3 regions of the Sphingopyxis sp. Root1497 genome follow, and region 2 is predicted to be linked to each of the others. Evidence: predicted binding sites of a transcription regulator. Region 2 holds the regulator's gene; each other region holds the start of a gene.
What was found. The regulator LexA, encoded in region 2, represses DNA repair genes until DNA is damaged. The targets are predictions, from matches to a motif close to GTTCCNCNCTTGTTCT.
Positions count from the first base shown of each region.

Region 1: ASD67_RS20700 (ImuA family protein) is a predicted target of LexA. The motif match lies at 1,567-1,582, and genes of this name have one in related genera.
Region 3: uvrA (excinuclease ABC subunit UvrA) is a predicted target of LexA. The motif match lies at 1,898-1,913, and genes of this name have one in related genera.

Region 1 covers NZ_LMGF01000005.1:1,307,075-1,310,351, forward strand. The annotation lists gene ASD67_RS20695 (DUF6504 family protein) at 1-852, opposite strand, end outside; gene ASD67_RS20700 (ImuA family protein) at 755-1,549, opposite strand; gene ASD67_RS20705 (P-loop NTPase fold protein) at 1,729-3,277, shown strand, end outside.
Region 2 covers NZ_LMGF01000004.1:315,652-318,928, forward strand. The annotation lists gene ASD67_RS13050 (molybdopterin molybdotransferase MoeA) at 1-890, shown strand, start outside; gene lexA (transcriptional repressor LexA) at 956-1,639, shown strand; gene ASD67_RS13060 (ComEC/Rec2 family competence protein) at 1,593-3,277, opposite strand, start outside.
Region 3 covers NZ_LMGF01000005.1:1,081,791-1,085,067, reverse strand. The annotation lists gene ASD67_RS19660 (M13 family metallopeptidase) at 1-4, opposite strand, end outside; gene ASD67_RS19655 (hypothetical protein) at 187-438, opposite strand; gene ASD67_RS19650 (hypothetical protein) at 440-1,345, opposite strand; gene ASD67_RS19645 (hypothetical protein) at 1,309-1,692, opposite strand; gene uvrA (excinuclease ABC subunit UvrA) at 1,925-3,277, shown strand, end outside.

The DNA of each region.
Region 1 (3,277 bases), on a different contig from region 2:
CAGCGCCTCGGGCGTCAGCCGGAGCGAGGCCAGCGGCAGTCCGGCGAGCGCCTCGGTCTCGGAACCAGCCGGAAGGACGACTATCTTCTCGCCTGAATAGCGTGCGAGCGCATGGGCGGCGCCGGCCGTCCCGGCGACAGCGATCGTGCCGGTCATTCCGAGGCGTTTCAGAAAAGCGAGAAGGCGGCGGCAGAAGCGCGCTTCGCCGCCGAAGAGATGCGTCGTTCCGGTCAGATCGAGCCACAGCCCGTCGGTCCCGGCGACGGCGGCGGTCGGCGTCCAGTGACGCACGGCATGGAGCGTGAGACGATCGAGCAGCGCGGCATCGGCTTGCGGCTCGGCGTCGCCGACATCAAGGTCGGGAACCAGCGCGCGCGCGTGGGCGGCGGCCATGCCGGGGCTGAGCCCGAGATCGCTCGCGAGCGGGCACGCGGCGGTCACCACGTCGCGCTGTCCCGCGCGCGCCACGAGAATGCGCGGCTTCAATCCCCAGAGTGGAGGCAGAGCGGGCGGAGGCATCGCCGAGGCGCCGCCCTCGTCGCCGGGCGCGGGGCGAAAGGGCGAGGGCGCCGCTTCGCTGCGGCGTCCCATCTCGCGCATCGTGGGACGCTGATGCGCCGGGAGGTCTGCGAAATCAGGCTCTCGCGCCCAGCGCGCACCCGGCCGCCAGCCGCCGCCGCGCGGGACCGAACAGGAACCGGGGTCGTCGTCGGTGGCGGGAACGGGCGGCGTGACGGATGCCGCGCGGGCGCCGTCAGGCGGCGCGCCCGACCGCGACGGATAGGTCCGCTCCATCCTGCGCAGTCGCTCGATCGCGAGCTGCGGCAGGAAGAGCGAGGCGACCCTGGTCATCGCACGCCTCCAGTTCGAGGGAAAAAGGCGGGCCGCCGCGCTGGCGGACGAGCTCGACCGACCAGCGCGCGCGCCCGACGCCGGGGGCTGCGATCGGGGTGGAGGGTAAACAGCCGATCCGCCAGCGCGTGCAGGCGAGCGATGGCTCCGCGAGCGGGCAACGACCCTGCCGGCGATGACGGCGATAGAGGAGGAGGGGCGTGCAGCCTTCGGACGCCGCGAGCTGGAGGCGGCGCGTTGCGGTCTGGTCGATCGTCTTAACCTCGGCGATCACGCAGGCGAGCGCGCCATCGCGCACCCCGTCCTCGGCGAGCGCTAGCACATCCTTGTCGTCGTGGCCCTGCGCATAGAAGATATGATCGGGAGAAAGCCCCGCTTGTTCGAGACCGGGAGCGTAGAGGTCGAAGCGCGAGAGTGCCCAGAGGATGTTGAGGCCGGGCTGATCTGCGAAGCGCGCGGCGATACCGGCGGCGAACAGCGTCGCGGCGGCATCGTCGCTCCAGCTCGGCGATGCGCCTGCGATCTCGTGGAGGCCTGCCCCATCGAGGCCGCGATCGGCGAGGCGCTCGTCGAGTGCGGCGACGCCGAAGGCGAGCGCGGGGCCGCGTTCGCCGCGGACGCGTGCAACCGCATCGCGAAGCGCGGCAAGCTCCTCGGCACTGGGCCGGGAGAGGGGCGAGGGTAGCGTGAATGTCATAGGGTAACGACTCAAATGTTCCCTATATGTTCCATTGAGTCGGGACCGGCGTCAAGGCGCGATAATTGGATGCTGTATGTGACGCAGCGCAAGATCCGCGTCGATGCTGGAAAAAGCTGCCGGGATCGCTAGTTTTGTTGGTGGAAGGCGCGATTTTTTGCGCCCACAGGGGGCTTGATATGTCGCAAAAGCGCGCGCTCAACGAAATTGAGCGGTTTCTGTCATCGGCAGCCCCGGAGGTGTTGAGCATCGCGGGGCGCTGGGGCGTGGGGAAGACTTACGCTTGGGACACGATGCTGCAGGCCAAGCGTGCGACCGCAGCGCTCCGCCACTATGCCTATGTGTCGGCTTTCGGCCTCAAGAGCCTCGAGGCGGTCAAAACCGCGATCGTCCAGTCGACCGTCAGTCTGCAGGGCAATGAACTCGAACCGACAGTAGATTCATTCGTTGAACATCTCCGGAGCTTCGAGGGCCTTCGGAAACTTGGCGGCGAAGTCACCCGAAAAGGTTTGAACATCTTCGCTACGGGCGCCGCGGCAATACCTCATGTCGGCAAGATGGCTGATCTGCTCGCACCGGGCGCTTCCTTGCTAATCCGCAACCAGATCGTCTGCATCGACGATATCGAACGCGCAGGAAAGGGACTGGATGTCGCTGACATATTGGGTCTCGTGTCGTTTCTGCGCGAGCGGCGGAATTGCAAGGTCGTCCTGCTTCTCAATGAAGACGGGCTCGGCAAGCAAGGCGCCAAATATCGGCAATATCTCGAGAAGGTCGTCGACCAAGCCGTCGCCTTTGAGCCGACCGCCGAAGAGTCGATCGCCGCCGCCCTGCCGCCGGGCGACGCCTTGGGCGAGCTGGTGGCGAAGCACGCGATTGCACTTGGCATAACGAATATTCGCGTCATCCGGCGTATTCGCCGCTTCCTGTCCTATCTCGAGCCGCAATTGGCGGGACTGCACGACGGCGTCGCCGATAATGTCGTCCATTCGATCGTGTTGATTGGCTGGTGCGTCTTCGAACCAAAGCTCGCCCCGGACATCGAGCGGGTTCGCAGACACAATCTCTTTCTAGGCATGCTCGGCGAGGACCAGCGAACCGCCGAGGAGCTGCGCGATGACCAAATCCTTCAGAGCTATGGATTTGGCGGGTTCGACAAGCTCGATGAGCTCATCTTCGATGGCCTGAAGGCCGGGGCTTTCGATACTGACGCGCTGCAAATGGCCTTGGCCGAAGTGAATGGCCGATACGCGAATGAGGACGCGCGGAAAGCGATTCAGAAGCCGTGGGACACTTTTGGCGAAAGCTTCGATGCGGATGCAGACGCGCTGATGGACTCGCTCGTCGCGTCGATCGAAAACCATGCCGACGCGATGTCCCCGGCACAGGCGTCCGACGCGCTGGACGTGTTGCGCGAACTTGGCCGCCCCCAAGAGGCCGAACGCCTTCTCCCCATCTATCTCGAAGCCCAGAACGGTCGTCCGCGCGAGTTTTTTGCAACTGGCCGCGAAGGCGCCCGGCGTCTGATCGATCCCGCGATCGCTGCAGCATTCGAGCAGAAACTGAACGACATGCCGCTCGAGAAGGACCCGGCGCAAATCCTCGTCGACATCGGGACGAAAAACGGCTGGAATCCAGCCGACGTCGCCTTTCTCGCGACAGTGCCGGTCGATAAATATGTCGATCTGCTCCGGCAACTTCGTGGCGACGACCTGCACAGCGCGGTCC
Region 2 (3,277 bases):
ACGCCGACACGGTCATCCTGCAGGAAGATGTCGCCGCCGACGGCACGGTCCTGACGCTGACCGGCGATGGCCCGGAGGCCCAGGGCGCCCATATTCGCGACCGCGCCAGCGACTTCGCTACCGGCGCCACGCTCGTCGCCGCCGGAACCCGGCTCAACGCCGGTGCGATCGCCGCGGCGATCATGGGTGGCGACGCGCAGCTTGTGGTCGGCGCCCGCCCGCGTGTCGCGATCCTCACCACCGGCGACGAACTCGTCCAGCCGGGCCGTGCGCTCGCGCCCGGCCAGATCCCCGACAGCAACGGCACGATGCTCGCCGCGATGCTCGCCGCCGAGCCCGCCGTGGTCAGCATCCCGCTCCACATCCGCGACGACCGTGAAATTTTATCCAAGGTATTAAAAGACCTGGCGCGACGTCACGACGTCATCGTCACCGTCGGCGGCGCCTCGGTCGGCGATCACGACCATGTCCGCGGCGCGCTCGACGATGCCGGCGGGCGGCTCGATTTCTGGAAGATCGCGATGCGCCCCGGCAAGCCGCTGATCGCGGGCACGCTCGGCGACGCGCTGCTGCTTGGCCTGCCCGGCAACCCCTCGTCGGCCTTCGTTACTGCGACCCTGTTCCTGCTCCCCCTCGTCCGCCATCTCGCCGGCGCGCGAGCCCCGCTCCCGCAACTGCGCAGGGCCCCGCTCGCGGCCCCCCTCGGCCCCGGCGGCGCGCGACGCGACTATTTGCGCGGACGGATCGACGACGGCCTTCTCTCGCCCTTCGACGGACAGGACAGCGGCCGCACCTTTCCGCTCGCTGCGGCGAATGCGCTCGTCATCCGCGAGATCGGTGCGCCGTCCCGCGCGGCGGGCGACGCGGCGGATTATATCGACATCGCTTGACAAGTTCGCTTCTGTTCCATTATCGTTCTCCTTATGTCCGAAACCGGCATCATGGAGAACGCCCGATGTTGACCGCCAAGCAGCATGAACTGCTCCACTTCATCCAGCAAAAGCTCGACGCGAGCGGCATCTCGCCGTCGTTCGAGGAGATGAAGGAGGCGCTCGGGCTCAAGTCCAAATCGGGAATCCACCGCCTGATCAGCGCGCTCGAGGAGCGCGGCTTCCTCCGCCGCCTCCCCAACCGCGCCCGCGCGCTCGAGGTCGTCAAGCTTCCCGAGGGCGGCAAGGCGGCCGTCAGCACCGATCGCGACAATGTCGTGCCGCTGCGCAAGCCCGCCCCCGCGATGCGTCCGATCGCCGCGAACGACATCGTCGAGGTTCCGCTCCACGGCAAGATCGCCGCGGGTGTGCCGATCGAGGCGTTCGAAAATCATGACAATCTCGCGGTCCCCGCGGCGCTGCTCGGCTCAGGCGAACATTATGCGCTCGAAGTGTCGGGCGACTCGATGGTCGAGGCCGGCATCTTCGACGGCGATTATGCGCTGATCCAGAAGGTCAGCACCGCGCGCGAGGGCGATATCGTCGTCGCGCTCGTCGACGGGCAGGATGCGACGCTCAAATATTTCCGCCGCGAGGGCAAGATGATCCGTCTCGATCCCGCGAACAGTGCCTATGAGCCGCAGCGCTACGCCGCCGAGCGCGTCATCGTGCAAGGGAAGTTGTCGGGACTGCTTCGTCGTTACCACTGACCTGCGGCGGGCGGCGCCACATATGCTCGTCGCCCGCGCCTAACGCCGTCACCGCGCGCGGCCGCTCACCGAGGTAAAGCGCCAGCCCGCCGGTCTGCGGCAGCGTATCGCGATCGATCGTCAGCCAGCGGCCGGCGCATTCGCGCGGCAACCAGCGTTCGCTGATCACCACATCGGCGGCGGCGCACGCCGCCGCCATGTCCGCCCCCTCGATCCGGTCGCGCCCGCGCGCCGCGAGGATGGTGCGGCCATCCTGCGTCCAGCGACAGAAATCGCGGTTGCAGGCGACATGATCGAGGTCGGTGAGCGCGGCGAGCGGCGCATCGATCCCCGCCGCCTCGGCCACCGCGTCGCGCACATAATCCCCCGCCCGCTCACGCAGCAACGCATAGCTGCCGTCGGGTTGCGCCGCGGCGATATGCTTGCCGTCGCCGGTAATCAGCACATCGGGCCGCGGCTGGGCGAGCAGGACGGCCATGCCGAGGACCAGCGGAACCGCCCCCGCCCAGCGCCAGCGCGTCCGCCACAGCAGCAGCCATATCCCGCCGAAGATCGCGAGTCCGAAACCCCAGGGCGGAAACACCGGCAGCGTCGCCACCGCGCCGGGCGCCTCGGCGACGCTGTGCGCGAGCCAGATCAGTCCGTTCAGCGCCTGCTCGGCGACCCACCAGAAGGGCGCACCGAGCCCGACGCTGTCGAACAGCAAAGCCAGCGCCTCGGCGGGCATGATGACAAAGGTCGTCAGCGGGATCGCGACGACATTGGCGAGCGCGCCATAGAGCCCCGCCTTGTGGAAATGGAACAGCGCAATCGGCGCGAGCGCGACCTCGACCGCGAGCCCGGTGATCACCAGTCCCGCGACCCCGCGTCCCAGGCGAAACACCCATGGCTCCTCGCGCCGCGCCATGAACCGCTGCATCGCGCGGCTTTCGTGCAGCGCGACGATCGCGGTGATCGCCGCGAAACTCAGCTGGAAACTCGGCCCCGCCAGCGACTCGGGACGCCAGATCAGCACGATCAGCGCGCCCGCCGCGACCAGCCGCAGCGTCAGCGCCTCGCGCCCGAGCAGGAACGCGATCAGCACCAGCAGCGCGGCGATGAACGAGCGCAAGGTCGGCACCTCGGCCCCCGCGAGCAGCGTATATCCCCCGCCAGCGAGTGCCGCGACCGCCGCCGCCAGCGGCAGCACATAGCCCGCCAGCGCCAGCCGCCGACTGAGCGCGAGCAGGCTCATCGCGATCAGCATCGCAAAGGTCACCACCGCGGTCACATGCAGTCCGCTGATCGACAGCAGATGCGCCAGCCCGCTCCGCCGCATCGCCTCCTCGTCGGCCTCGCTGATCGCGCCGCGATCGCCCGCGACGAGCGCGGCGGCGATCCCCCCCGCCGATCCGTCGATCTGCCCGTGGATATGATCGCTCAGCCGCGCCCGCAGCGTCTGCACGCCGTCCCCCGCGCCCGGCGCCCGCCCGATGTCGCCGAGCACCGTACCGACCGCGCCGATCCGGTCGAACCAGGCGCGCTGCGCGAAATCATAGCCGCCGGGCAGGCTCGCGGTCGGCGGCGGCATCAGCCGCGCGCGCAGCCCGATCGCCTCGCCCGGCGCGATGCCCTTGCCCTGTTCGCCCGCCGCGGTGA
Region 3 (3,277 bases), on a different contig from region 2:
TCATTTCCCCAGCTCCTTTTCGTGCGCCGGCCCATTCCCGGCAGGCGGCGGACATGGGAGCGTTTGTCCGCTCATGGCCCGCGGGGGTCAAGCGAACGGCCGGGCATTGGTCGAAGCCTTTGGGGAGTTGGTGGAAATGGGGAACTCACTGGCGCGGGACTCCGCTCCTGCGAATGGCCCAGGCTTTCAACCGACAATTTTTTCATAAATCAAAATAACATCCCCGTCGGAATGATAGACGGTGCTGCCCTGCTGATAGTCCGTTTCGCTGAGCTGGCTCTTATAAACGCGCAGATAGTCGCTTCCACCGTCGTCAGATATGAGCTTGAAACCCTTTTGGGTCGAAGTCCAATATGCCTTACTCGACGCCACCAGCGTCTTGAGCGCCTGTGGATCGCTGTCGCTGCAAATGTCCACGATGATATTTCCCTGCGCCATATTACCCTCCACATACCGTTTTCGCGCTATCCAGAAATTGCTTCTTCGTCGCTTCGCTACTATCCCCAAGTGCGCGACGAGCCCCAGTTTTTGTCTTTTCCAAGGCCATTGCTCCCTTGTCACCCCCGTCCGTGACGGCGGAAATGATGTTAGTATATTTTAGCTTGTCCGTCGCGGGATCACCGCAAGTCCAAACAGTATCGATTTGAGCCATCAGCTCGGCCTCCCGACTGAGTTGAGGCGCCACGAAAGCTTGGGCGAGCCGCATTTGTTCCGTCGTCTCTGCGGCTCGATCCGCGTCGGCCGACGCTTTGACCGCCGCAGGAGCCTGGGTGTTGAGTGCCTGACCGACTTGAGGGTTCGACGCCAAGCGCTGTGCGGCAATGCCAGTAGCAAAAATCTGGGCTAGACCCCCGTTCGCTTGCGACCCACTCACGCCCCCTCTCGCGCCGAAGCTTGCAAAAACCGAATAAGTGTCAATTTCCAATTCTGTACCACCCACGTCAGTTTGCACACCCGATGCCATCGACACATATTTTCCAGCCGGTAACGTCGCGCTCAAACAAAATGCCTGCCGATTTTTGTTGTCGTCTATGATCGAAAGCATCCGCTGATCACAGGCGTTCAGCTTGGCGAGCAAATCCTGCTCGGCGTCCGTTTGGCTCCCGCCCTTTGTCCCATTGGGACGAAGGGGCATCCAAACCGCCTCGCTGCGATTATAACCGACATTGATCTGGGGCAGGGTCGCGCTATTCAAAGGGGCGGAGATATCGATCCCAAACTTGGTTTGAGTCGCGAATACAAGCACATCGTTGTGCGGGTTTTTGTCGCCGTTCAAAGCGCAGGCAGAGAGCAGAACGATTGGAAACGTTAGCGTGGCGAGCTTTCCGATTGATCGACGATACATGGTGAATCCCCCTCCCATTCGCTCAAGATTGTTTTCGCACTTGCCGCCTGATCAGCGGTCCGGACGATGATGAGCAACTGACATTTCGACGGGTCCGCGATGACCCACTTCCCCTCGCTCCACCCCAGATAGGCGCCACCGCCAGGGAGGGAGTCCCAACCCAATCCCACGCCGCTGCGTTCGACCGCGACCAGCCCATCGGCCACGACCGGCACGCGAACGCGGACGACGCCGACGGCGAGCATGTCGACCTGCTCCCCGGCGCCCACATTGATGACGGTGCATCCCGTAAGCGCGGTGGCCACAATTCCGATGGCAAGGCCCCGAACACCGCGGATCATTGCCATGCGTGGGCGAACGACCGGTGGTCGTCGCTGCGGCATTTATACTTCAGGCACGCCGTCCGGACCCGCATCCGCAATCCTCCACCCTTAGGTAAGAGAAGAATGCCAATCGCGGTGGCCGGTATAGGACCAAAACGCCAAATCACGCCGCTTGCGTATTTCTACTGAGCCACCATCTCTACGGCGACACGCGCCCCCTTGCGCGCAAAGAACAAATCTGGAACACACCCCTCCCATGAGTCTCACCCACATCTCCGTGCGCGGTGCGCGCGAGCATAATCTGAAGGGCGTGAACGTCGACCTGCCGCGCGACGCGCTGGTCGTCATCACCGGCCTGTCGGGCAGCGGCAAGTCGAGCCTCGCCTTCGATACCATCTATGCCGAGGGCCAGCGGCGTTATGTGGAGTCGCTCTCCGCCTACGCCCGCCAGTTCCTCGAAATGATGCAGAAGCCCGACGTCGAGCATATCGACGGGCTCTCGCCGGCGATCAGCATCGAGCAGAAGACGACCTCGCGGAACCCGCGCTCGACGGTCGCGACGGTGACCGAAATCTACGACTATATGCGCCTGCTATGGGCGCGCGTCGGCATCCCCTATTCGCCCGCCACCGGCGAACCGATCAGCGCGCAGACGGTCAGCCAGATGGTCGACCGCGTGATGGAATTGCCCGAGGGCACGCGCGCCTATCTGCTCGCCCCGGTCGTGCGCGGCCGCAAGGGCGAGTATAAGAAGGAACTCGCGCAGTGGCAGAAGGACGGCTTCACACGCGTCCGCATCGACGGCGAATTCTACGAGATCGGCGAGGCGCCCGCGCTCGACAAGAAATACAAGCATGACATCGAAGTCGTCGTCGACCGCATCGCGGTGCGCGAAGGCCTCGGCACGCGGCTCGCCGACAGTTTCGAGACCGCGCTGAAGCTTGCCGAAGGGCTCGCCTATGTCGACCTCGCCGACGGCCCGGTTCCGGGGCGCGAAGAGGAAGATACGGGCGGTGCGATGAAGGGCGCGGGCATCCCCGCGAACCGGTTGATCTTCTCGGAGAAATTCGCCTGTCCCGTGTCGGGCTTCACGATCGCCGAGATCGAACCGCGGCTGTTCAGCTTCAACGCGCCGCAGGGCGCCTGCCCCGCGTGCGACGGGCTGGGGGAGCGGCAGGAGTTTGACCCAGACCTTGTAGTACCGAACCATGCGCTGAGCCTGAAGAAGGGCGCGGTGGTGCCGTGGGCGAAGTCGAACCCGCCCTCGCCTTATTATATGCAGGTGCTCGAAAGCCTGGGCAAAGCCTATGGCTTCGACCTGACGACGCCCTGGCAGGACCTGCCCGGCGAGGTCCAACTCGTCATCCTCTATGGCACCGGCGGCAAGCCCGTCGAACTGACCTTCAAGGACGGCCGCCGCAGCTACACGACGCACAAGGCGTTCGAGGGCGTCATCGGCAACCTCAACCGCCGCCTGCTCCAGACCGAAAGCGCATGGATGCGCGAGGAGCTGAGCAAATATCAGACCCCGCAGCCCTGCGAGACGTGCCACGGCGCACGCCTGCGCCCCGAACCGCTCGCGGTGAAGATCGCCGGCGAGGACATCAGC